One region of the Lysinibacillus sp. NPDC097162 genome, then DNA from elsewhere that is predicted to be linked to it. Evidence: riboswitches for the same ligand, from Rfam matches in the RefSeq annotation. Region 1 holds a riboswitch; each other region holds the start of a gene.
The links. Region 1 has a riboswitch for cobalamin ahead of cobT (nicotinate-nucleotide--dimethylbenzimidazole phosphoribosyltransferase). Riboswitches for the same ligand answer to the same signal wherever they lie in the genome.

Region 1 (5,563 bases):
TCAAAAGCACTTCCCATTGCAACAGGCAGTCTATTTTGATATTCCAGATGGTCGTATGGCTTTTGCAATTCCACGTGATGGTAAAACATATTTAGGGACAACGGATACAGTTTATGAAGGAAATCCTATACACCCTACTGCAACACAACAAGATGTAGATTATTTAATTGAGGCTGCTAAAAATGTTTTTCCAACAGCCGAAATTACAAGAGAAACAGTTGAATCTTCTTGGGCAGGTGTACGTCCACTTATTTTCGAAAAAGGTAAAGACCCTTCTGAAATTTCGCGTAAAGATGAGATTTGGACAGCATCAAGTGGTTTGATGACCATTGCTGGTGGCAAGCTAACAGGCTACCGCCAAATGGCCGAAACAATTGTTGATAAAATTGTCAAAACACATAAATTTAAGCATGCAAGTCCATGTATGACACGTGAGCTGTCGCTTTCGGGTGCAAAGGGCATAAATGCTATTAATTTCCCTGATTATACTGCATATAAAGCTAGAGAGGGTGTTCAGTATGGCCTGAATTATGATGAAGCAAAGCATCTTGTGCAAAAGTATGGTACAAATGTTGACGCTTTATTTGATCAGGTAAAGTATTTGCATGAGCATGGCAGTACGATGCCTCTCGTGTTACATGCGATGCTGCTCTATGGTATAGAAGCGGAAATGGTTTATACACCTTGTGATTTCTTTATTCGTCGTACGGGATTATTATACTTTGATATTGATGCAGTGAAACGATATAAGGAGCAAGTAATTCAAGTAATGCAACAGCGTTTTCACTACTCAGAATCCCAAAGAAATACTTATGTTGCTCAATTAGAACAAGCCATAATAGATGCGACAAGTTTTGCAGATGTGGAGGTGTAGTAAATGGAAGAGCGTTATATGAAAATGTCGGATGGACATTTTGTGTTTACGCGAACATTGACTCCGGCTATTCCATGCATAGGTCATTTTCATATTTTACATGGCATGGCAGAGCATAGTGGACGTTATCTAAAATTTGCTCGAATACTATGTGCAGCAGGCTATGCAGTTACGATGCATGATCATCGTGGACATGGAGAAACAGCATCTTATAACGGCACATTAGGTTTTTTCGCTGAGAAAAATGGTTTTGACCGTGTTGTTGAAGATGCCCATGAAGTGATAATAACTATGCATGCCCAGTATGCAGATGTGCCTTTCATTTTGTTCGGTCATAGTATGGGTTCTTTTATTGCTAGAAGGTATATTCAGCTTTACGGCAATGGCGTGGATAACGTTATACTTTGTGGAACAGGAAACGTTTCAACATTGCATAAGATTGGACATTATGTTGCACAAGTATTAGCAATGCAGATGGGCAAAGAGTTGGAGAGCCCTTTATTAAATAAATTGAGTTTTGGGAGCTTCAATAAGCAAGTTCCAAATGCTAAAACAGCGTATGATTGGTTATGTTCTGTAGAGCATGAGGTGCAAAAATATATTGATGATCCATATTGTGGCTTTATACCAACAAACCAATTTTTTGTTGATTTAACGGCTGGCCTTATGGTGCTAAATCGAAAAAAAGAGATTGAAAAAATAAATAAAAACTTACCGATCCTTTTGATAAGTGGTAGCAAGGACCCTGTTGGTGACGGTGGTCAAGGAGTGTATACAGTGGCAGAGCGTTTTGTAGAAGCAGGTATACAGGATGTTACAGTCTATTTATTTGAAGATAAGCGACACGAAATTTTAAATGAAGACAATCATCAGGCGGTTCATCAAGTTTTATTACGGTGGTTAAAAAAGTATGATACAAAATAAAATTCAGCAAGCAGAGGTTGTTGCAATCGTTGGACCAACGGCCTCTGGTAAAACAGCACTGAGCATTGAGCTAGCAAAAAAGTATAATGGTGAAATTATTAATGGCGATTCGATGCAAATTTATAAAGACTTAAATATTGGTACAGCGAAAATTACCGAGGAAGAGATGCAAGGTGTACCACATCATTTATTAAGCTTCAAAGAGCCAACAGAATCATTTTCAGTAGCGGATTATCAAAAACTGGTGCGTGCCAAAATTAGTGAAATACAGGCACGCGGGAAGTTGCCAATTATTGTTGGAGGCTCTGGATTATATGTACAAGCAGTGCTCTATGATTTCCAATTTACGGAGGAGCAGGTAGATGAGGTAGCACGTAAGGCGTATTATGAGGAGCTAGAAAAGTTGGGTCCTGAAGCAATGCATGCAAAACTACTAGCATTGGATCCGAAAACGGCAGAAACAATTCATCCGAATAATACAAGACGTGTTATTCGAGCATTAGAAATGATTGAATTAAGTGGTGTTTCAAAAGCTTCAGATGAACATAATCGTGGAGAAATCCCCCTTTATCGCCATTTGATTTTAGGGCTTGGAGAAAATATGTCACGCGATGAGCTTTATGATCGCATAAATCGCCGAGTAGATTTGATGATGGACAAAGGGCTGTTACAAGAAGTAAAAGGGTTATGGCAGCAAAATATTCGAGGTGTACAGTCAATACAAGCGATTGGCTATAAGGAATTGTATGATTACTTAGATGGTAGATGCACATTAGAAGAAGCAATTGAAAGTTTAAAACAAAATTCTCGTCGCTACGCGAAAAGACAACTTACTTATTTCCGTAATAAGATGGACATTCATTTTATTGAAAAAGACTAAAAACTTTAATAATTTCTAAAAATTACTAATTGATAAATTGGTATAACATGCTACTATAGGAATGAAGAGGTAGAAAGAGAGTAGGGGAGGCGCAATCTATGAAATCAATCAATTTGCAAGATACGTTTTTGAACCATCTACGTAAAAACAGTGTTTTTGTAACTGTGTTTCTGTTAAACGGGTTCCAGTTAAAAGGAACAGTGAAATCCTATGACAACTTTACAGTATTATTAGTTGATGCTGAAAGCAAACAGCATCTCATTTACAAACACGCAATTTCTACTTTCGTTCCAGCAAAGCAAGTCGAATTTTTAGAGACAGAAGAATAGAGTCATTTTAAGCAGCTAGTGCTACATCACTAGCTGTTTTTTTTCGTTCACGCTATAATGTAATAGGAAATTGATATATTGGAGGACTATAAAGATGAAATCAATGGATACAACGCAATTATTAGAACAACTAGATGCTAACGAAGACCTATACATTATTGATGTGCGAGAAGATGATGAGGTAGCACAAGGTGTCATTCCTGGTGCTAAGCATATAGCGCTTGGAACAATTCCAGAGCGTTTAGATGAGATAGATAGATCTAAGCCTTATATTATCGTATGTAAAGCTGGCGGACGCTCGGCAAATGCATGTGCTTATTTAGAAGCACAAGGCTTTGATGTAACAAATCTTGAAGGCGGCATGCTTGCCTATGATGGGGAATTAGAATTTAAATAATGTAAGATGAAGGTATTTAACAAGTCAGTTGTTAAATACCTCATTTTTTTGTTTATATTAAATGATGGCAATGCAAAAAGTGCTGTTACCAAAACTTTTAACAATATTGACACTCAAAAAACTTTGTCGTAAATTTAAATTAATTACATAAAAGCATTAGGTGCCCACGTTGGGAGAATAGGGAATAAAGTGAAATGCTTTAGCGGTCCCACCACTGTAAAATGGAGTTTTATAGAGAATACCACTAGCGATGGCTGGGAAGGTTCTATAAAATGTTGAGATTGAGCCAGGAGACCTGCCTAATTGCTTCGGATGATATGGACGATGGAAAAGTCTGTAGTTTATTTGTTATGAAATAAACTACAGGCTTTTCTATTTTTTTCATTCTTTTATGTAAAAGGCTAAAAAAAGGAGAGATGATGATGCAATTGCTACAACAAACGATTCAACACATTCAACGTACTAACAACAAAATGATGGAAAATGCAAAGGAACGTATAGATTCTCTTAGCAAGCCACCAAGCAGTTTAGGGAAGCTGGAGTCGCTTGCTATACAACTAACTGGGATTACGGGAGAACTATATCCTAAACTCGATAACAAAGTGATCATCGTTTGTGCGGCAGATCACGGTGTTTGTGACGAAGGGGTAACATCGAATCCACAAAACGTAACATTTTTTCAAACATTGAATTTTCCTAAAGGGGTAACAGGTGTTTGTGCTATTGCTAAAATAACAAATGCAAAAATTGTAACGGTGGATGTCGGTGTCAAAGAGGATATTCCGCTTAATGCTGGTGTACTAATAAAAAAAATTAAATATGGTACGGATAATATGGCGAAAGGTCCAGCGATGACGAGGGAAGAAGCAGTCCAATCAATTGAAGTAGGCATAGAAATAGCGACATCAGAAATAGCAAAAGGAGCAAATGTTCTTGGTACTGGTGAAATGGGGATAGGCAATACAACACCTAGTGCAGCTATATTATCAGTACTTCATGCTTGTCATCCGCATGAAGTGACGGGATTCGGTGCAGGGCTAGGGTTAGGAGGAATTGAACATAAAGTAGCTGTTATTCAAAAGGCTATCGAAATAAACAAACCTAATCGTCATGATGCAATCGATATACTTGCAAAAGTTGGTGGGTTAGAAATAGGGGCTATGGCTGGAGTAATCCTTGCGGCTGCCGCAAATCGCAAACCAGTTGTCATTGATGGCTTTATTTCTACAGTAGCTGCACTAATTGCATATGAGCTTGAACCAAAAGTACAAGACTATATCATACCTTCTCATGCATCAGAAGAACCTGGGGCAAAAATAGCAGCCGAATTGCTAGGAGTAGAGCCGATGCTTCATATGAATATGCGATTGGGCGAGGGCTCTGGCGCAGCATTAGCGTTTCCAATTCTAGACGCAGCTTGTTCGATGATGAGCAATATGGCTACATTAGCAGAGTCTATGGCGCTAATAGATAAATAATAATTGACGAGGAATAAGGTTTGTTCTTAGAGCGAAGGAAATAGTATATGCAATCTAGTTGATGGTAGCGAAGGTTGCGGCTTACATCGTGCCCGCGAAAAGCACACGCCGAAGCGGACATCAACGGTAAAGCAGAAAGAGTTCGATTAATGTGATGGCGTTTTTACGCTATGTAAGAAGAATGAAACTATAGCTGTTCATTCTTTGGCAGTAAATAAAAAATTAGAAGAGAACACGAGTTGATGGTAGCGAAGGTGGGCGACTCCTGCGGGAACGCACGCAGTGTAAGCCGCAACAAACCGCGCGTTAGCGAAGGTTGCGGCTTACGTTGTGCCCGCGGAAAGCGCACACCGAAGCGGACATCAACGGTAAAGCAGAAAGAGTTCGACTAATGTGATGGCGTTTTTACGCTATGTAAGAAGAATGAAACTATAGCTGTTCATTCTTTTGCAGTAAATAAAAAATTAGAAGAGAACACGAGTTGATGGTAGCGAAGGTGGGCGACTCCTGCGGGAACGCACGCAGTGTAAGACGCAACAAACCGCGCGTTAGCGAAGGTTGCGGCTTACGTCATGCCCGCGGAAAGCGCACACCGAAGCGGACATCAACGATATAGAGTTCGACTAATATGATGACATTTTTACGTTGTACCCGCAGAAAGCACTCGCCGAAGCGGACAAT
Region 2 (5,563 bases), 1.6 Mb from region 1:
AATAATTGTCTAGTCCAGCAGTCGGTTCATCTAATAGTAATACAGAAGGTTCCATTGCCAGCACACCTGCCATGGCAACACGTTTTTTCTGTCCGACGCTTAAAAAATGTATGGGCTTATCAAGTAATGACTCAACCTCTGTTTGTGCTACTGCCCAGGCGATTTTTTCCTCGATTTTTTCATGAGACCAGCCAAGATTTAATGGCCCGAAAGCGATATCTTGCTTTACTGTACCTGAAAAAAGTTGATTGTCAGCATCTTGGAATACGATGCCGACTTGCTGACGTAATGCGGATAATGCTTTTCTAGAATAGCTAAGCGCTTCGTTGCAAAACGTAATGCTGCCATCGGTCGGTTTTAAAATTCCATTTAGATGCTGAAATAGTGTTGATTTGCCAGCACCATTATGACCTAGTAGGGCGATTTTTTTCCCCTTTGGAATTTGCAATGAAATATCTGTAAGTGCCTCGGTACCGTCTGCATAGGCATATGATAAATGTTTAAGATCAAAATAAAGCTCTGTCATGAGAAAAAACCTCCATATATTACGAGGAATAAAAATATAAAAACAATTCTAAACCAGTTTTTCTTGCTATAACATACACTGTCTTGCCAATAAACAGATTCGCCACCACGTGCTAGCATCGCATTATTTAGTTCACGACTACGTTGAAACATTTCCGCAAACAATGCTGCAATAAGCATGGAAATCGACCGTAGCCATTGCATAGGTGATTGATAGCCAAGGCGTGATTGTTGAGCAAGATGAATTTTTTGCATGCTATTTAAAAAGATGAAAATAAATCGATACGTTAGCTCTACTAATTCTACAAATAAAGCAGGAAGACGCCATTGACGTAAGACGTGACAAATAGATTGGACCGATGTCGTTAAAATTAAAAAGTATAAACAGCTAATACTGCCTAATACAGAGAACAATAGCTGCTGTGCTGTGATCAAGCTTTCATTTCCGATGAAAAAAGTCCAATTACTAAGAGAAAATGCCCAGAAATGTGCTGGGAGGTTACTTGAATTTGGTGCAATTGAAATCAAAATAGATAGTAAACTGGATAGCAGAAAAAATCCTGGTAACAGCAGTAATTTCGCATAGTATTGGAAAGGGATTTTTGCGCCTAAAATGATAAAAGCACTCATTACAATAAATGTAATGAGTGAAATAAGTTCATCTCTCACGATAAGCGACAATAGCAGTAACCCCAAGGAAAACGTCATTTTTTCTAACGGATGAACGGACGCTAGTTTATTCATATAAGCATACTTATCAATGAGTAACATCGTTTAACCTTCCTTATGCTTGCCGCGCATATAGCCTACGAAATAGCCAATAAAGCCAGCACCAATCGCAGCCTGTAATACGAATAATAAGCTTTCAATTTCACCACTTGGTGGCTCCCATAAGCTTTCAAACCATGGTTCATATTCTGCATTAATTTCACCGATTGCAGCTTCAGCTTCTCCGTCTGCACCACCGAATTCTGCACCTTTTTGTACGAAAAGAGGGATGATTGCTAAAAGTACAACGACAGCTAGTAGCAGTAAATTTTTCTTCATCCTAATGTGCCTCCTTTGCTGAGAAAACACGTAGTGCCTTTAATTCGCTCACATTGTATTTTTTTAAGAAATTCATAACGATAACTGTTAAAATTCCTTCACTAATTGCTAGAGGGATTTGTGTTAAAGCAAAAATACCTGCAAATTTTGTGAATGAAGCCATAAAGCCTCCTACTTCAGAAGGGAAAGCCAATGCTAATTGAACTGAAGTGACAACATATGTACCTAAGTCCCCAAGCATCGCTGCAAAAAAGACAGCAATAGAGAATGATAGACCGATTTTTTGAGAACCTTTAAAGACATAATACGCAATAATTGGTCCTACAATCGCCATAGAGAAAGCATTTGCACCTAAAGTGGTAATACCACCATGTGCTAAAAGTAATGATTGGAATAATAAAACGATTGTTCCAATCACACTCATGGCTAATGGTCCGAAAAGAACTGTACCAAGGCCAACACCAGTAGGATGTGAGCAACTTCCTGTTACTGATGGAATTTTCAGTGCCGATAAGACGAATGCGAATGCACCTGATAAGCCTAATATCATTTTCGTTTCAGGATTTTCGTCAATTGTTTTACGAATAGAACGTAATCCTAAAATAATAAATGGAATCGAAATAACCCACCAAAAAATCGCCCATTCAATCGGCAAAAATCCTTCCATGATATGCATGGCAAACGCTCGTTTTGGTACTAGTAAAAGAGCCACTAAGAAATAACTAAGTTTCCAAAAAGAAAATTTCAAAACCTTTCCTCCTCAACAGTAATTTTCGAATGTAGCGTGCGCAATAAAAAAAAGCACTTCTCCGTTTCGGAAAAAGTGCATAGCTGAAAAAGCAAATAGAACTGTCATTTGCCAAGCCGCACACCTATCCTCGTAGGTTGAAACGATCACGATTTTCTCGGCAGGTCTCCTGGCTTTAGTTCAACATTTTATAGGCCTTCCCGTCCTATGGACAGTGACATTTTCTATAAAATTCCCTAGTACAGTGGCGGGACCGCGCCGGACTTGAACCGGCTTCCCTTTTAAGCGAAATGTATACACTTCGCACCGAAAAAAGATGAAGTTGTGAGTTTTCACGATGAAGTGTAACATGTTTTTCCAATCATAAGCTATCCTTTTTTTTTGTAAAAAATTTTTTATAAAATAACAATCTAGAAAATTCAGATAAATGTCAGAGAAAATCTATCAATTTTAATGAAATATTTGTTGAAATTTTAATAAAAATCTAATAAATAAAAAAGAAATGTTGAAAAGTATAAAAATGATAGGCTATGATAGAAACAGTTTTATATTCGTTTTATTAACATTTCATTTCAAAATTTAAATATAAATCCATCATTAAGTGCTCGATATACTTCGAGATAATAGGGAAATCGGTGTAAATCCGATACAGCCCCCGCTACTGTAATAGCTGATGAAATCGCAATGCCACTGAAAACTTGGGAAGGCGCGAAAGTAAGAGGAAGCTTAAGTCAGGAAACCTGCTTAGTTGATGATATGCAAACTTTTCGGAGGGAGAAGTGAAGCGAGAGCGGATACGTGTATATTCGTTTTTATTTTGGCTTCTATAAAACCTTTACTCTTCGATATCGAGTAAAGGTTTTTTCTTTTTCCTAAAAGTAGAATGAGGGGAGAAAAGCAATGACAACTTGGAATTTAGAGGGCATGAAAACCCATCTTTTTATTTGTAATGGTAGTAGTTGCATGAAAAAAGAAGCTGAGGAAATTACGCTCGCAATACGAGACGAAATAGAGAAATTAGCACTCGATAAGGAAATACATACGACAAGAACGCGTTGTAATGGCAGATGTAAAGATGCTTGTGTTGTGATCGCGTACCCACAGGGAAATTGGTATCGTGTACCAACAGTTGAGCATGGTAGAACACTTGTACAAGATTTAAACCATGATTCTTTACACAGCGAGCATGTTTTTACACTGACAGAAGGTACGTTGCAACGTACCCCACAAACAACAGCCATTAAAGGCATCGACAAGGTGAAAGAGGGGTAAAAAATGGCGCAAAAAGGAAAGATTTTTGTTGTAGGCTTTGGACCTGGAGATTTCAAGCATATTACGACACGTGCTGTAGAGGCATTACAACAAAGTGAATTTATTATCGGTTATAAAACGTATGTTGAGCTCATTCAAGATTTAGTAAGTGCGAAGTCGATTGTTAGTACTGGTATGACAGAAGAAGTGTCACGAGCACAAGAAGCGGTACGTCAAGCGGAGGCTGGAAATATCGTTTCTGTTATTTCGAGTGGTGACTCAGGCGTATATGGGATGGCTGGACTTGTATATGAAGTACTAATTGAGCTTGGGTGGACGGAAGCAACAGGTGTTGAAGTCGAAATTGTGCCAGGAATTTCTGCTATTAATTCGTGTGCAAGTTTGCTAGGCGCACCGATTATGCATGATTCTTGCACGATTAGTTTAAGCGATCATTTAACACCTTGGAATTTAATTGCAAAGCGTGTGGAAGCTGCGGCGATGGCCGATTTTGTCATTGCGTTATATAACCCAAAAAGTGGTCGCCGTACACGTCAAATTGTAGAAGCCCAACGGATTTTACTAGAATATCGATCACCGGATACACCTGTAGGACTTGTGAAAAGTGCCTACCGTGATCGTCAGGAAATAACGATGACGACTTTAGCAGAGATGCTCGAGCATGATATCGGCATGTTAACTACAGTTATTATTGGAAATTCATCGACATTTTTTTATGACAATAAAATGATTACACCGCGTGGCTATCAGCGCAAATATACACTTGGAGAAGAAAAACAGCCTTTACGTCCACACCAGCGTTTAAGAGAAGAAAATGAGCCGTGGGCAATGAACCAAGAAACAGGTACTGCAAGTCATGACTTTGCTGCAGATCCAAATGCAGGACGTCTGAAAAGTAGTATTGCGATAGCACCTGCGCCTGTATCGGTACAAGAAAAATCATCTCTAGAAATGGCAGCAACTGCACTAGCCATGGTGAAAGGAACAACTGTCACAAAGGCTACAACGAAGTTAGTTCAGCAAAAAATGGAGTCGATTTTTGAACTTGCTGTTAGTCCTGGGGTAGCAAATAAATTTTTCACTCCACAGCAAATGATGACGTTAGCTGAAGTTGTGGGAGATGAAGGCACGATGGAATATACACCTGACCATCAAATTCATTTAAAAATTCCAACGACAGAGCCAGAAATTATTACTGAAAAGTTAAGAGAAGTAGGCTTTTTACTCGCACCAATTGGGGATGTGCTGTCATTAAAGGCTTGTGACTTCTGTTATGGCGAGAAGGCAGATTCAATTCCATATGCAGAGGAGATTCAAGCAAAGCTTGGTGGGTTGTCGTTGCCTAAAACACTGAACATTGGTTTTAATGGCTGTGGCATGGCGTGTTATCGTGCAGTATTTGACGATATAGGTATCGTCTACCGGAAAAGTAAATTTGATGTTTTTATCGGTGCGAAACCAGTAGGGCGTACTGCACATGCAGCACAGCCGGTTGTAGAGGGACTAGAGCCAGAACAGCTTATTCCGCTTATTACAGACATTATTGAGGAATATAAGGCAAATGCACATCCAAATGAACGCTTATTTAAGTACTTCAAACGGGTGAAAAAAATATTGCATTTTACGTATCAAGATATGTCGTCAAAAATAAAAGTAGAGCCAGCTCCGTGCGGCGACTAGTGAGGAGATAAAAGATGAAAGCAATTTTATTTGTTGGCCATGGTAGCCGTTTAGCAGCAGGAAATGACGAGGTACGAACGTTTATAGAGCAAATGACGCCACGTATCGATGAAAGCTTTTTAGTAGAAACATGTTTTTTAGAGTTTGCCTCGCCAAACATTGAAGATGGTATAACGAATTGTGTGAAGAAGGGTGCTACAGAGGTACATGTAATTCCGATTATTTTACTTCATGCAGGTCATTCAAAAATGCATATTCCAGCAGAAATCGAACATGCACGTGAGCATTATC
Region 3 (5,563 bases), 790 kb from region 1:
CAGCTACCTTACCTTTAGTATCCAATTGATATTTCCCCACTTTGTTCACCTACTTTTCTTATCATTAAAGAAGAATCTATTCACCAAATATAATATACCTTATTTTACTGAAGTAAACCTTATTAGTGTACTACAAACCTTGCATATATCCGTAAAAACATTCAAAACTTCGTAAAGTGATTTATTGCCGAATGGTCATTTATAATCCTTATCTTTACAACATTGATTTTGCTGATTCATTTTAAAATTTTCAGTTAACATACTAAGATTACTTTTAATTAATTTTCTAAACAAGACCGTCCTGTCCTATATACAGACAAAACCCCCTGAGCATTTTCGTCTCTCAGGGGATTTAGTAACTCAACGTTTTCTATTCCTATATTTTTTTATTTACAATCAATAGGTGGATTGCTGTACTTGTTGACGTAATGTTTTGGCAGCAGCAACCATATGAGCGAGCGCTGCAACTGTTTCAGGTTCTTTTCTCGTTTTCAAACCACAATCTGGATTGATCCAAAATTGATTTGTCGATAATACTTGTAGGCTATCCTGCATGATACTTAACATTTCTTGTTCGCTCGGCACACGAGGACTATGAATATCATAAACACCTAATCCAATCCCTTTTTTATATGGGTTTATTTGCAGTGATGCAATTAGCTCTCCATGACTGCGTGACGTCTCTATAGATATAACGTCGGCATCCAATGCACTAATTGGTTCAATAAAATCATTGAACTCACAGTAACACATATGTGTATGAATTTGTGTTTCATCCTTTACACTAGCCGTAGCGAGCTTAAAAGCATTCACTGTCCAATCTAAATATGCGCCCCAATGTTCTTTGCGTAAAGGCAAGCCTTCACGCAATGCAGGTTCATCGACTTGAATAATAGAAATGCCAGCCGCTTCTAATGCTTCAACCTCTTTCCTTAGTGCAAGTGCAATTTGATAGGTCACATCTTTTCGAGCGATATCGTCACGTACAAATGACCAGTTCAAAATCGTAACAGGACCTGTTAACATCCCTTTCACATATCGATTTGTTAAACTTTGTGCATAGACAGTTTCTTTCACTGTCATCGGCGCTTCCCATGCAACATCACCGTAAATAATCGGTGGTTTTACACAACGAGAGCCGTACGAAACGACCCAAGCTTTTTCTGTAAAAGCGAAGCCTGTTAGCTTTTCACCAAAGTATTCCACCATATCCGTACGCTCGAATTCACCATGCACGAGTACATCAATATCTAAATCTTCTTGAATGGCAATCCATCGTTTCGTTTCTTGTGCGACAAAGTCAGCATATGCTTCATCTGAAAGCTGTTTTTTACGCCATGCATTACGTGTGCGCTTCACTTCATCAGATTGAGGGAAGCTACCAATCGTAGTCGTTGGAAATAGTGGTAGCTGCAGTGAACGTTGTTGTATAATCTGACGCGCATTAAAATCATTTTGACGTTCAAAATCCTCTGTCGACACCGTTTGTACTTCTTGTTGAACAGCCTGATTATTTCGTACGGGGTGTTTTTTTAATGCTTCAATTGCCTTCATGCTCTCAGAGATAGTATGATTGGACGTATGATTTTTTTCTTTTAAATACTTAGCCACCTCTGATATTTCTGCTAATTTTTCATCAGCAAATGCAAGCGCATTTTTTAAGACAGGCTCTAATTTTGTTTCAAGTGCGGTCGAAATCGGCACATGCTGTAAGCTACATGACGATTGAACCCACAGCTCTTGTGCACTAGTCAGCTGTTTAATTGCCCTAACTGTTGTACTTACCTCTGCTAAATTTGCCCTCCAAATATCTCGTCCATTAACAATTCCTATCGCCAATACTTTATCATGTGGAAAGCCAAATTGACGTAGCGCCTCCATATTTTTCGTATAGCCATGAACAAAATCTAAGCCAAATCCTTGTACAGGGAGTTCAATTAGTGTGTTATAAGCTGATAACGATTCAAAATAGGTTTGTAACATAATATTAGCCTCTGGTACAGCGGCTGCTAATTGTGTATATATTTCTTGCACAAGTTTTACCTCTGCCTCATCTAATGATGTGACTAATGCAGGCTCCTCTAATTGAATCCAGTCAGCACCCGCTGTTACTAGCTCTTGAATAATCTGCGCATACAGTGGTAGTAGTGCTAAAATAAACGCAACTTGTGTTACTTTATCGTAACCTTTTGTTAGCTTGCAAAATGTATATGGCCCGATTAGCGTTGGCTTTGCAGTAATGCCATATACTTCTTTAACCTCAAGGAAATCTGCAAGTATTTTATTGTCTGTTAGTTGCAGAGCTTGACCTTCATATTCAGGGACAATGTAATGATAATTTGTATTAAACCATTTTGTCATTTCACTCGCAACAGCTTCTTTATTTCCACGTGCTACCGCGAAATACGTTTGTAAGTCAATCTTTCCACCTTGCCAGCCGAAGCGCTTTGGCACTAAGCCAAACATCATCGCTGTATCAAGCATTCTGTCATATAGTGTGAAATCCCCAACTGTGACAATATCTATACCGCTACGAAGCTGCTTGTCGATACGTGCAAGACGAATTTCTTTAATTTTTTGTAAGAAATCTTCTTCTGTAAGATCATTTCTCCAAAATGCCTCTAATGCCTTTTTCCATTCACGGTCTTCCCCTATGTATGGGTAGCCTATTACAGTCGTTGTATACGTCATATTCCTTCTCTCCTCTGGTTTAAAATAAAAAAACCATCTTCCTTTTTAGGAAAATGGTAGTTATTGTCTATCTAAATTAGCTATGACGAGGCGATACGATAATATATTAATTATCGTATATATTCGTTAGTCGCACAGTGCCGATTCGGTCACATCTCACCACCTATTTCCACGTAGGTTATTTGGTGTGTACTAGACATTGGCAGGTCTCCTGGCTTCTCATCAACACGCCTCACAGCCTTCCCAGTTCCCCAGTGGCATATGTGATTTGCTCCGATTTACAGTTGCGGGACAGCGTCGGATTTACACCGACTTCCCTTTTAAGCCAAACTTTCATTTGGCACCAACTCTTACACAATATTCAATTATGTTTCCTACTATAACATATATTTTTCTGAAAAGTATAACTTTTGTGAAGATATAGTAGTTTTTCTGTACAAAGTTACACTTTGAGTAATTTTTAAAGACTAATTGACAACATAATAATAAAACAATCTACTAATCAGAAAAGGTATTTTAAGTAATTTGTAGAAATATATAGTTATATGAAGAATGAGTGAGGAGGATTACTATGATTATCGGATTACATCACGTACAATTAACGATTCCAAAAGGTACCGAGGAGCAAGGGAAAGTTTTTTATTGCCATGTGTTAGGGCTCAAAGAAATAGAGAAACCACAATCTCTTAAAGGGCGTGGTGGATTTTGGCTACAAGTTGGTCATCACGAAGTACATGTTGGCACAGAAGACGGCTTTGATCGACTAACAACGAAAGCGCATATTGCCTATCAAGTAGAGGATGTAGCATATTGGAAAAAAGTATTAACAGAGCATCATATCGAAATCCTTGATTCTGTTCCAATTCCTAATTTTGAGCGCTTTGAATTTAGAGACCCTTTTGGTAATCGAGTAGAAATTATTCAGCCGATTTAAATTTTTAAAAAGCAGCCTTCAATGGCAGCTTTTTTATTTACAGTTTAAAGTGTTGAACCTCTTTGTTTAAATTCTCTGCCATCGAAAAAAATTCCTATACCTACGTGCTTTTATAAGTACTCTTCGACTCATAAAGTTATTTTTATATCATTCCTTACCCTTATTTTATTTCTCTATTAGCACATTGCCTAGCATTGTTTCTAGGAGTAACAATGCATAGTTACTAGCGTTTTTTGTATGCACTATTTATCAAACTGAAACATTTGTAATGAAACTGTAAATTCAAGCGATAAAGCCTTATATATCAAGGTTTTTACATAAAGTGCGGCTTCCTGTGGAAACATTTACCTCACAGAACCCCTACTTTTTCATGCTACGATTATTGCAACAGCAAGCAAACAGATATGAATTTACTGCTCGCTTACAGGAGGTAAAAACAGCATGAAAAAACAATTTTTAAAAACTACACTAGCATTATCGATTGGATTTAGCTCATTCGGAATCGTTCAAGCATCCATTGAACCAATCAAAGTTGAGGCTGCAACGACAAATGCACAACATAATGACAAAGCTGTCGCAGCAAAGGCTGAGCAACTTATTCAAACAGGAAAAAGTTTAATTGGTAAGGCTACATATAGTAATTCAGTTTACAAGTCTACATATCCTTACAAGTTTTCTTGTGCTTCATTTATTATGTATATTTTTGAACAGAATGGAGTAGATATTGGGACTTATAATGAAAATTATATGATCCAGCAAGGGACATTTGTTCCTAAAAGCCAATTGCAAAAAGGCGACTTAGTATTCTTTAAAAGTAAAAAAACGGGCACAGACCCCGATCATGTAGGTATGTACATTGGAAATAACAAAATTATTCATATGGCTGATTCCAAGCAAAATATCGTCATTTCGGATATGAGTAGTAAGCCTTATTACACTGACAACTACGTATCTGCACGAAGAGTATTACCAACATTACTATCGGCTAACCCTGCGACGAAAGGCGATACAGTTGTTGAAAATGCATTTACTTATAAAAATAAAGTAACAATAAGCTCATTAAATAAAGAACAAAGCTTACAATTTACAGCCCCTGGTTTCGTTGAATATGTTTATCGTAAGAGCGGTGTAAAACTTGGCGCAACAACTCTAAAAGAACAAATGGCTAAAGGAACTACGGTATCACGTGCCAATTTAAAAAAGGGCGACTTAGTGTTCTTTAATAGTGTAAAAGGGTCAAAAAACCCTTCCCTTGTAGGTATCTATGCTGGAGATCAGCGTATCATCGTTCCAACTTCAAATGGTGTTACTACTAGAGTACTCTTTGTTGATTACTATAAAGAGCATTATTTAACAGCAAAACGCGTATTTTAAGATAATCAGCTGCTATTTGACAGCACGACGTATTATCTTCACTCTATAAAAATAATAAAACATAGCATACAAGCAGTGTAATTACCACGCTTTGTATGCTATGTTTTTGATATAATAAGCGGAACCTTACAACATAAGGATTCTTTCGCATAAAGTAACTACTGATGAGTAGTCGCTAGTACGGCCTTACAAAAGGCTATTTTTCCTTTAATTGATTAGCAAATTCAATCATGGATCGACTAGACATAGGGCCCTTTATTAATACAATAGTATCTTTATCAAGTTTTGGTTTAAGTATTTCTAGTACACCTGTGACATCTTTAAATATATGAACTTCAGCAGTTGTTCCATCTTTTTTTGCTTGAGCTGCTATATCTTCAGCTCTTTTTCCAATCGTAATAAGCATTTGAACATCTCTCTGTGCCACCATAGAACCAATCTCACGATGATACTTTTCTTCGAAAAGACCCAATCGCTTTATATCACCTAATATAAGGATTATTTTTTTATCTTTTCCTATCGTATCTAAAACCTTTAAAGCAGCTTCAACCGATGTTGGGTTAT
Region 4 (5,563 bases), on a different contig from region 1:
TCTAATTGTGCAAATTTAATCTCTTCCATATTCGTCACGCATCCTTTCAAAAGTAACGTTCCCCGAATATCTCACAACTATACAAAAATTAAACCGCAAAAATCTTCTGAATTGTTTTGGTGACTTTGTTTTGGTGACCGGCATTAGCATAGACCCTAACAAAAGCATCAGACTTCCTATATCATAAAAATCCACTTCGCTTTCCGCGGGCACATTGTAAGCCGCAACCGTCGCTGCGCGCCGCTTGTTGCGTCTTACGTTACGTGCGTTCCCGCAGGAGTCTGCGTGGATTTTTACTTGGTTAACCATAAAATTCAATACTTACACAGTAAATTATTTGTGTGACTGGTGCTCCGCATATACACCTAACAAAAGCTTCAGACTTCCTATATCGCAAAAATCCACTTCGCTTTCCGGCGGGCACATTGTAAGCCGCAGGAGTGTGCGTGGATTTTTACTTGGTTATTTATAAATACCCTACTTGCAATGCTTTATGCAAATTGTATCAGAATTGTTTGAGTGACTGGCACTTATGTAGTTTTTGTGAATTGCTCGGATACATATGTTAAATACGGTTTGCCTGTCAGCGGATGTGTTTGAATATCGGCGTATACTCCAAAAACATCACGAAGCAGTTTAGGCGTTAACACTTCTTCTGGTGTGCCGTAATGAACAATACTACCTTGTTGTAAAACATAAATTTGATCACAGTACATAGCAGCCATATTCAAATCATGTAAGGCTGCGACAACAGTCAAATGCAATGTTTGAATTAAGTCCATTAATTGTAATTGATGCTGAATGTCTAAATGATTAGTAGGCTCATCTAAAATAAGCACTTGCGCCTGTTGTGCTAGTGCACGTGCAACCATCACTCTCTTTTTTTCTCCTCCAGAAAGGGAACTAAAGCTGCGTGTTTCTAAATGGGCAATACCCGTTTGAGACAATGCCTCTTTCACTATTTTAAAGTCTTCCTTATCGTCCATTTCAAAAAGCTTCTTATGTGGCGTTCTTCCCATGCTCACTAAATCTTTCACTTTAAAATCGAATAAAACAGGTGTCTCCTGACTAACAACGGCTAATTTTTTTGCAATCGCTCTACTTGATTGCTGAAAAATATCTTCCTCATTCAATAATACTGTTCCACTTTCTGGCTTTAATAACCGATACATATTTTTCAATAGTGTCGACTTTCCACTACCATTAGGACCAATTAAACCGACAAATTGGTTTTCCTTTATTTGAATGCTTACTTCTTTTAATATGCGCTGATCATGAATGGAGAATGATACATGCTTCGCCTCTAATGTCATACCTTTAATCTCCTTCACCAAATGAATAATTGTTACGGCGTAGTAGCCAAATGAAAAATGGACCGCCACAAAAGGCTGTAATGATTCCAATTGGCATTTCTTCTGGAGCTATTATCACGCGGGCAATCGCATCTGCCCAAACTAAGAAAATTCCTCCTAATAATGCGCTAATAGGGATAACATATTTATAATTAGACCCCACTATTAATCGCACGATATGTGGAATTATTAAACCAACAAACCCAATGGAGCCACTTACTGCAACGAGCACACCTGTTAGTAATGATACAAGTAGTATCAATTGAATTCGAAATTGTTGAAGATTAACACCTAATGTGACCGCCGCTTCTTCCCCAAGTAGTAATAAATTTAAATTTCGATAATATAGCCATAACAAACTAAAAACGATGAAAAAGATAATAGCTGGAATGAATAAATTACTCCATTTTGCGCCCGCAAGACTTCCAAGCATCCAATACATAACGGCTTTTATTCCGCCCTCTTCCTTAGACATCATTAACATAAAATTTGAAGTAGCAGATAATATAAACGATACAGCCATTCCTGCTAGCAGCAAACGGAAAATAGAAATACGTCCCCCTACACGTGACAAGAAAAATACCAACACAATTGCTATAAAGGAGCCTAGAAAAGCAGCTACTGAAAGGGCGTACATACCTAAAAATGAAAAAGCGCCTAAAATGATGACAGCCGTGGCACCAACTGTCGCACCTGAAGAAATACCTAAAATATATGGATCTGCAATAGAATTACGGACAAGTGCTTGCACAGCTGCTCCAGCAATAGCTAATCCTGCTCCAACAATGGCTGCAAGCATGACACGTGGGACACGTATTTGCCATATAATAATTTCTTGTGAGCGGCTCCAATCAGGCTCTATCGTATTTGAGAAAATAGGAATTTTCGAGAAAATAACCTTCCATACATGTAGCGGTGTAATTGACACTGAGCCAATCATAATAGCAACCGTCATTGAAGCAATCAGTACTAAAAGAAGGGTCAATGAAAATAGCATAAATTTTTTATTCATTTGCTTATTAACTCCTTATCAATCTTGATAAATACGAAGCAATAAAAAAGGGTATTCTACGCACGAATGCATAGAAATACCCTAGGTTAAACAAAGTTGGAGAAGTATCCATCAATTGTCCGTAATTGCTTGCATCCTCGTGGGCATTACAGGTATGAACTAATTGGCAGGTCTCCTGGCTTCGATTCAACGTTACTATGATTGCCTTCCCATTCTAAAAACAGTGGCTACTACATCATAGAACTCCTCGTTACAGTTGCGGGACAGCGTCGGACTTACACCGACTTCCCTTTTAAGTGGCACTTGTTAACAAGCGTCACACCATTAGTTTCTGAAATTTTAAAATTATGACGATTCTATCATACATAATTATCGTAGTCTATAGCTTCTTTCATCTAGGAATCAATCTTTCCTCTTTTCAACTTCATACAAATGGATTTTGCACAAAACCTAATCCATAATTTCTGCACATTTACTTGTTACATTAAAGACAAATAAATAGTAAGGAGGAAATTCATATGGTATTAAAAAGAAATTTTTTCCTAGGCTTTATAGCAGCAATGGCTTTACTAATATTATCAGCTTGCTCTGACGATGCAGCGAAGACGGACTCTGCTAATGGTGACGCAATGGACCATAGTGCAGAAACAGGCCATGGAGAAGAGATGAATCATTCAAGCTCGGGTGAAGTTCCATCCACTTTAAAAACTGCTAAAAACCCTAAATTCCCTGTAGGCAGTACTGCTATTATTAAGGAAGGACATATGTCTGGGATGGCAGGCGCCGAAGCAACGATTGTTGGGGCATATGATACAACTGCCTATATTATCTCCTATGAACCGACTACTGGTGGAAAGAAAATAGAAAATCATAAATGGGTAATACATGAGGAATTAATAGATCCAGGTGTTGCCCCATTGTCTCCAGGCACTGAAGTCAAAACAGATGCTGCACATATGAAAGGCATGGAAAATGCTACTGTTCGCATTGATGACGCAGTACAAACGACCGTTTATATGATTGATTTTCCATTAACAACTACTGGTGAAGAAATGAAAAATCATAAATGGGTTACAGATAGTGAACTAACGTCAAAATAAAAACGAAACACCCTCTGTCATCAGAGGGTGTTTGTAATTACTTTTTGTCAGCAAGCTTATGCCATTTATAGCCGATTCCCCACACTGTCTGTAAGTAATCATCCACAGGAAAGCCACTTTTCCTTAGTTTTTCCCGTAAATTGCGGACATGCGAATCAATTGTTCGGTCTTCAATAGTACCGTTATATCCCCAAACTGTATTAATTAAATGCTCTCTTGAGAAAACTTTATTTTGATATTCAAGAAACAGCGCTAACATCGAAAATTCTTTCGGCGTTAAAAGAATAGCTTCTTGTTGAAAAGACAATTCAATAGATTCTTTATTTAATCGTAGCCCTTCAAAAAAAATGAAAGTTTCTTCAGTTTTTGTTCTTCTTAATACAGCATGTATGCGTGCTACTAACTCTTCCTCGTCAAAAGGCTTTAAAATGTAGTCGTCTGCTCCCAAATTTAAGCCTTTTATAATATCAGCCTGTTCCGCTTTTGCTGTTAGCATAATGACAGGTACATCCCAAAACTTCCTTATTTCCTGACAAGCTTGCCAACCATCCATATCTGGCATCATAATATCTAACAGCACTAAATCTACATGATTTTCTTCTAAATAGTCTAAAGCATCTCTAACCGATGACATCGCTATGCAATGAAAAGAAGGCTCTAAATAAAGCGTTAGTAACTCCAGCATCCTTGGTTCATCGTCAATTAATAATAATGTTTTCATTTGTTCCTACCCCTTAAATAATAATTCAAAAGTAGTCCCTTTGTTTTCCTCACTAACAACGGTTACTTCTCCTCCGTGTGCATGGACAAGCTCTCTAACAATAGCTAGACCTAATCCCATACCTCCATGTGCACGTGCACGAGATTTTTCAACCCTATAAAAACGTTCAAAAATATAAGGTAATTCCTTCTTCGGAATCCCCTTTCCAGTATCTTTAACAATGATTTTTATTAAGTTATTTTGCCTTTTTACTATAAAGAAAGTAGAATCTCCTGAGGAACAATAAGTTAATGCATTATTTAACAGATTCAAAATAATTTGCTCTAGCCTTACTGAATCGGCCATTAATGTTAATCCCTTTTCACATTGAACAAACAAGTGTATCTCTTTTTCCTGAAAAGCAGGTCTTAGCTTTACTTCGATACTTGCCACTAATTCATCCAATTGAAGACGTTCTTTGTTAATTACAAATGCGTTTTCATCCATTTTTGCTAAATCAAATAAGTCTTTAATTAACGTTGAGAGCCGATTCATTTCTTCAATAATAATGCCTAAATATTTTTGGCGATCCTGCTCCGTTAAATCTCGCTTGTAAAGAATATCTGAATAGCCTTTTATAAAGGTAATAGGTGTTCTTAGCTCATGCGCAATACTTGCTAAAAACTCCTTTCTTTCCTCTCTTAAATGATTTAAATCATCGGATAACTGTTGTATGGCATTCGCAAGATCGCTTAATTCATCTTTGCCATTAGTCGAAAGGGCGACAGTAAAATCTCCTTTATTCATTTTCAACGTCGCTTCCTTCATAGCCATTAATGGTTGGGCTAATTTTCGAGATAACACAATAATGACGGCAATCGTCACCAATGCTGAAACGAGGCCGACAATTAGAAAATGTTTGTTTAATCGTTCCATTAACGCATGGATGGAATCTGTATTTTGAAACATAAACACATAGCCAACAGTCTTTTGCTGTTTAAGAATAGGACTAATCGTTGCAATATATTTTTCATCCTGCCAATTTTTCTCTAATACCTGACCACTATAAGGCACCCTACCCTTGAGCTTCTTTAAATAAACGTGTATTTCAGGGTGTGAAGATGAAGCAGTTAAAATTGTTCCAACATTATCTGTGATGACAACGTCTGTATTTTCTCTTGATTCCATTAATAATATATGTGATAACGTCTCCTCATCGAAATTTTGCTCTAATATCGTTCGATGTGAATTACCAGTTGTCTGCAAGTTTATTAATTCTTCTTCAACACGCGAGTTAGTCAAAGAAACATGTAAAAAAAACATCATAAATGTTTCTATACAAAACAATGTAATAAAAAAGATTATTCCAAGCTTTAATGAAAGTTTTTTCATGCCTTAA

Region 2: linked by a shared signal. The riboswitch ahead of ACIQXW_RS09640 (energy-coupling factor ABC transporter permease) and the one ahead of cobT (nicotinate-nucleotide--dimethylbenzimidazole phosphoribosyltransferase) in region 1 are both predicted to bind cobalamin.
Region 3: linked by a shared signal. The riboswitch ahead of metE (5-methyltetrahydropteroyltriglutamate--homocysteine S-methyltransferase) and the one ahead of cobT (nicotinate-nucleotide--dimethylbenzimidazole phosphoribosyltransferase) in region 1 are both predicted to bind cobalamin.
Region 4: linked by a shared signal. The riboswitch ahead of ACIQXW_RS23030 (FecCD family ABC transporter permease) and the one ahead of cobT (nicotinate-nucleotide--dimethylbenzimidazole phosphoribosyltransferase) in region 1 are both predicted to bind cobalamin.

The regions. Positions count from the first base shown of each region.
Region 1 covers NZ_JBIWDT010000001.1:303,847-309,409, forward strand. Annotated here, with positions in the region: gene ACIQXW_RS01425 (glycerol-3-phosphate dehydrogenase/oxidase) at 1-874, shown strand, start outside; gene ACIQXW_RS01430 (alpha/beta fold hydrolase) at 878-1,798, shown strand; gene miaA (tRNA (adenosine(37)-N6)-dimethylallyltransferase MiaA) at 1,785-2,678, shown strand; gene hfq (RNA chaperone Hfq) at 2,777-3,007, shown strand; gene ACIQXW_RS01445 (rhodanese-like domain-containing protein) at 3,102-3,404, shown strand; cobalamin riboswitch at 3,546-3,721, shown strand; gene cobT (nicotinate-nucleotide--dimethylbenzimidazole phosphoribosyltransferase) at 3,827-4,882, shown strand.
Region 2 covers NZ_JBIWDT010000001.1:1,889,835-1,895,397, reverse strand. Annotated here, with positions in the region: gene ACIQXW_RS09655 (energy-coupling factor ABC transporter ATP-binding protein) at 1-526, opposite strand, end outside; gene cbiQ (cobalt ECF transporter T component CbiQ) at 523-1,296, opposite strand; gene ACIQXW_RS09645 (energy-coupling factor ABC transporter substrate-binding protein) at 1,300-1,572, opposite strand; gene ACIQXW_RS09640 (energy-coupling factor ABC transporter permease) at 1,574-2,320, opposite strand; cobalamin riboswitch at 2,463-2,646, opposite strand; cobalamin riboswitch at 2,903-3,082, shown strand; gene ACIQXW_RS09635 ((2Fe-2S) ferredoxin domain-containing protein) at 3,221-3,592, shown strand; gene cobJ (precorrin-3B C(17)-methyltransferase) at 3,596-5,272, shown strand; gene ACIQXW_RS09625 (sirohydrochlorin chelatase) at 5,287-5,563, shown strand, end outside.
Region 3 covers NZ_JBIWDT010000001.1:1,091,498-1,097,060, reverse strand. Annotated here, with positions in the region: gene ACIQXW_RS05335 (hypothetical protein) at 1-40, opposite strand, end outside; gene metE (5-methyltetrahydropteroyltriglutamate--homocysteine S-methyltransferase) at 397-2,691, opposite strand; cobalamin riboswitch at 2,876-3,054, opposite strand; gene ACIQXW_RS05325 (VOC family protein) at 3,263-3,625, shown strand; gene ACIQXW_RS05320 (C40 family peptidase) at 4,067-4,999, shown strand; gene ACIQXW_RS05315 (UDP-N-acetylmuramoyl-tripeptide--D-alanyl-D-alanine ligase) at 5,196-5,563, opposite strand, start outside.
Region 4 covers NZ_JBIWDT010000010.1:38,451-44,013, forward strand. Annotated here, with positions in the region: gene ACIQXW_RS23020 (hypothetical protein) at 1-29, opposite strand, end outside; gene ACIQXW_RS23025 (heme ABC transporter ATP-binding protein) at 531-1,313, opposite strand; gene ACIQXW_RS23030 (FecCD family ABC transporter permease) at 1,318-2,364, opposite strand; cobalamin riboswitch at 2,513-2,705, opposite strand; gene ACIQXW_RS23035 (YdhK family protein) at 2,883-3,464, shown strand; gene ACIQXW_RS23040 (response regulator transcription factor) at 3,502-4,185, opposite strand; gene ACIQXW_RS23045 (sensor histidine kinase) at 4,192-5,556, opposite strand.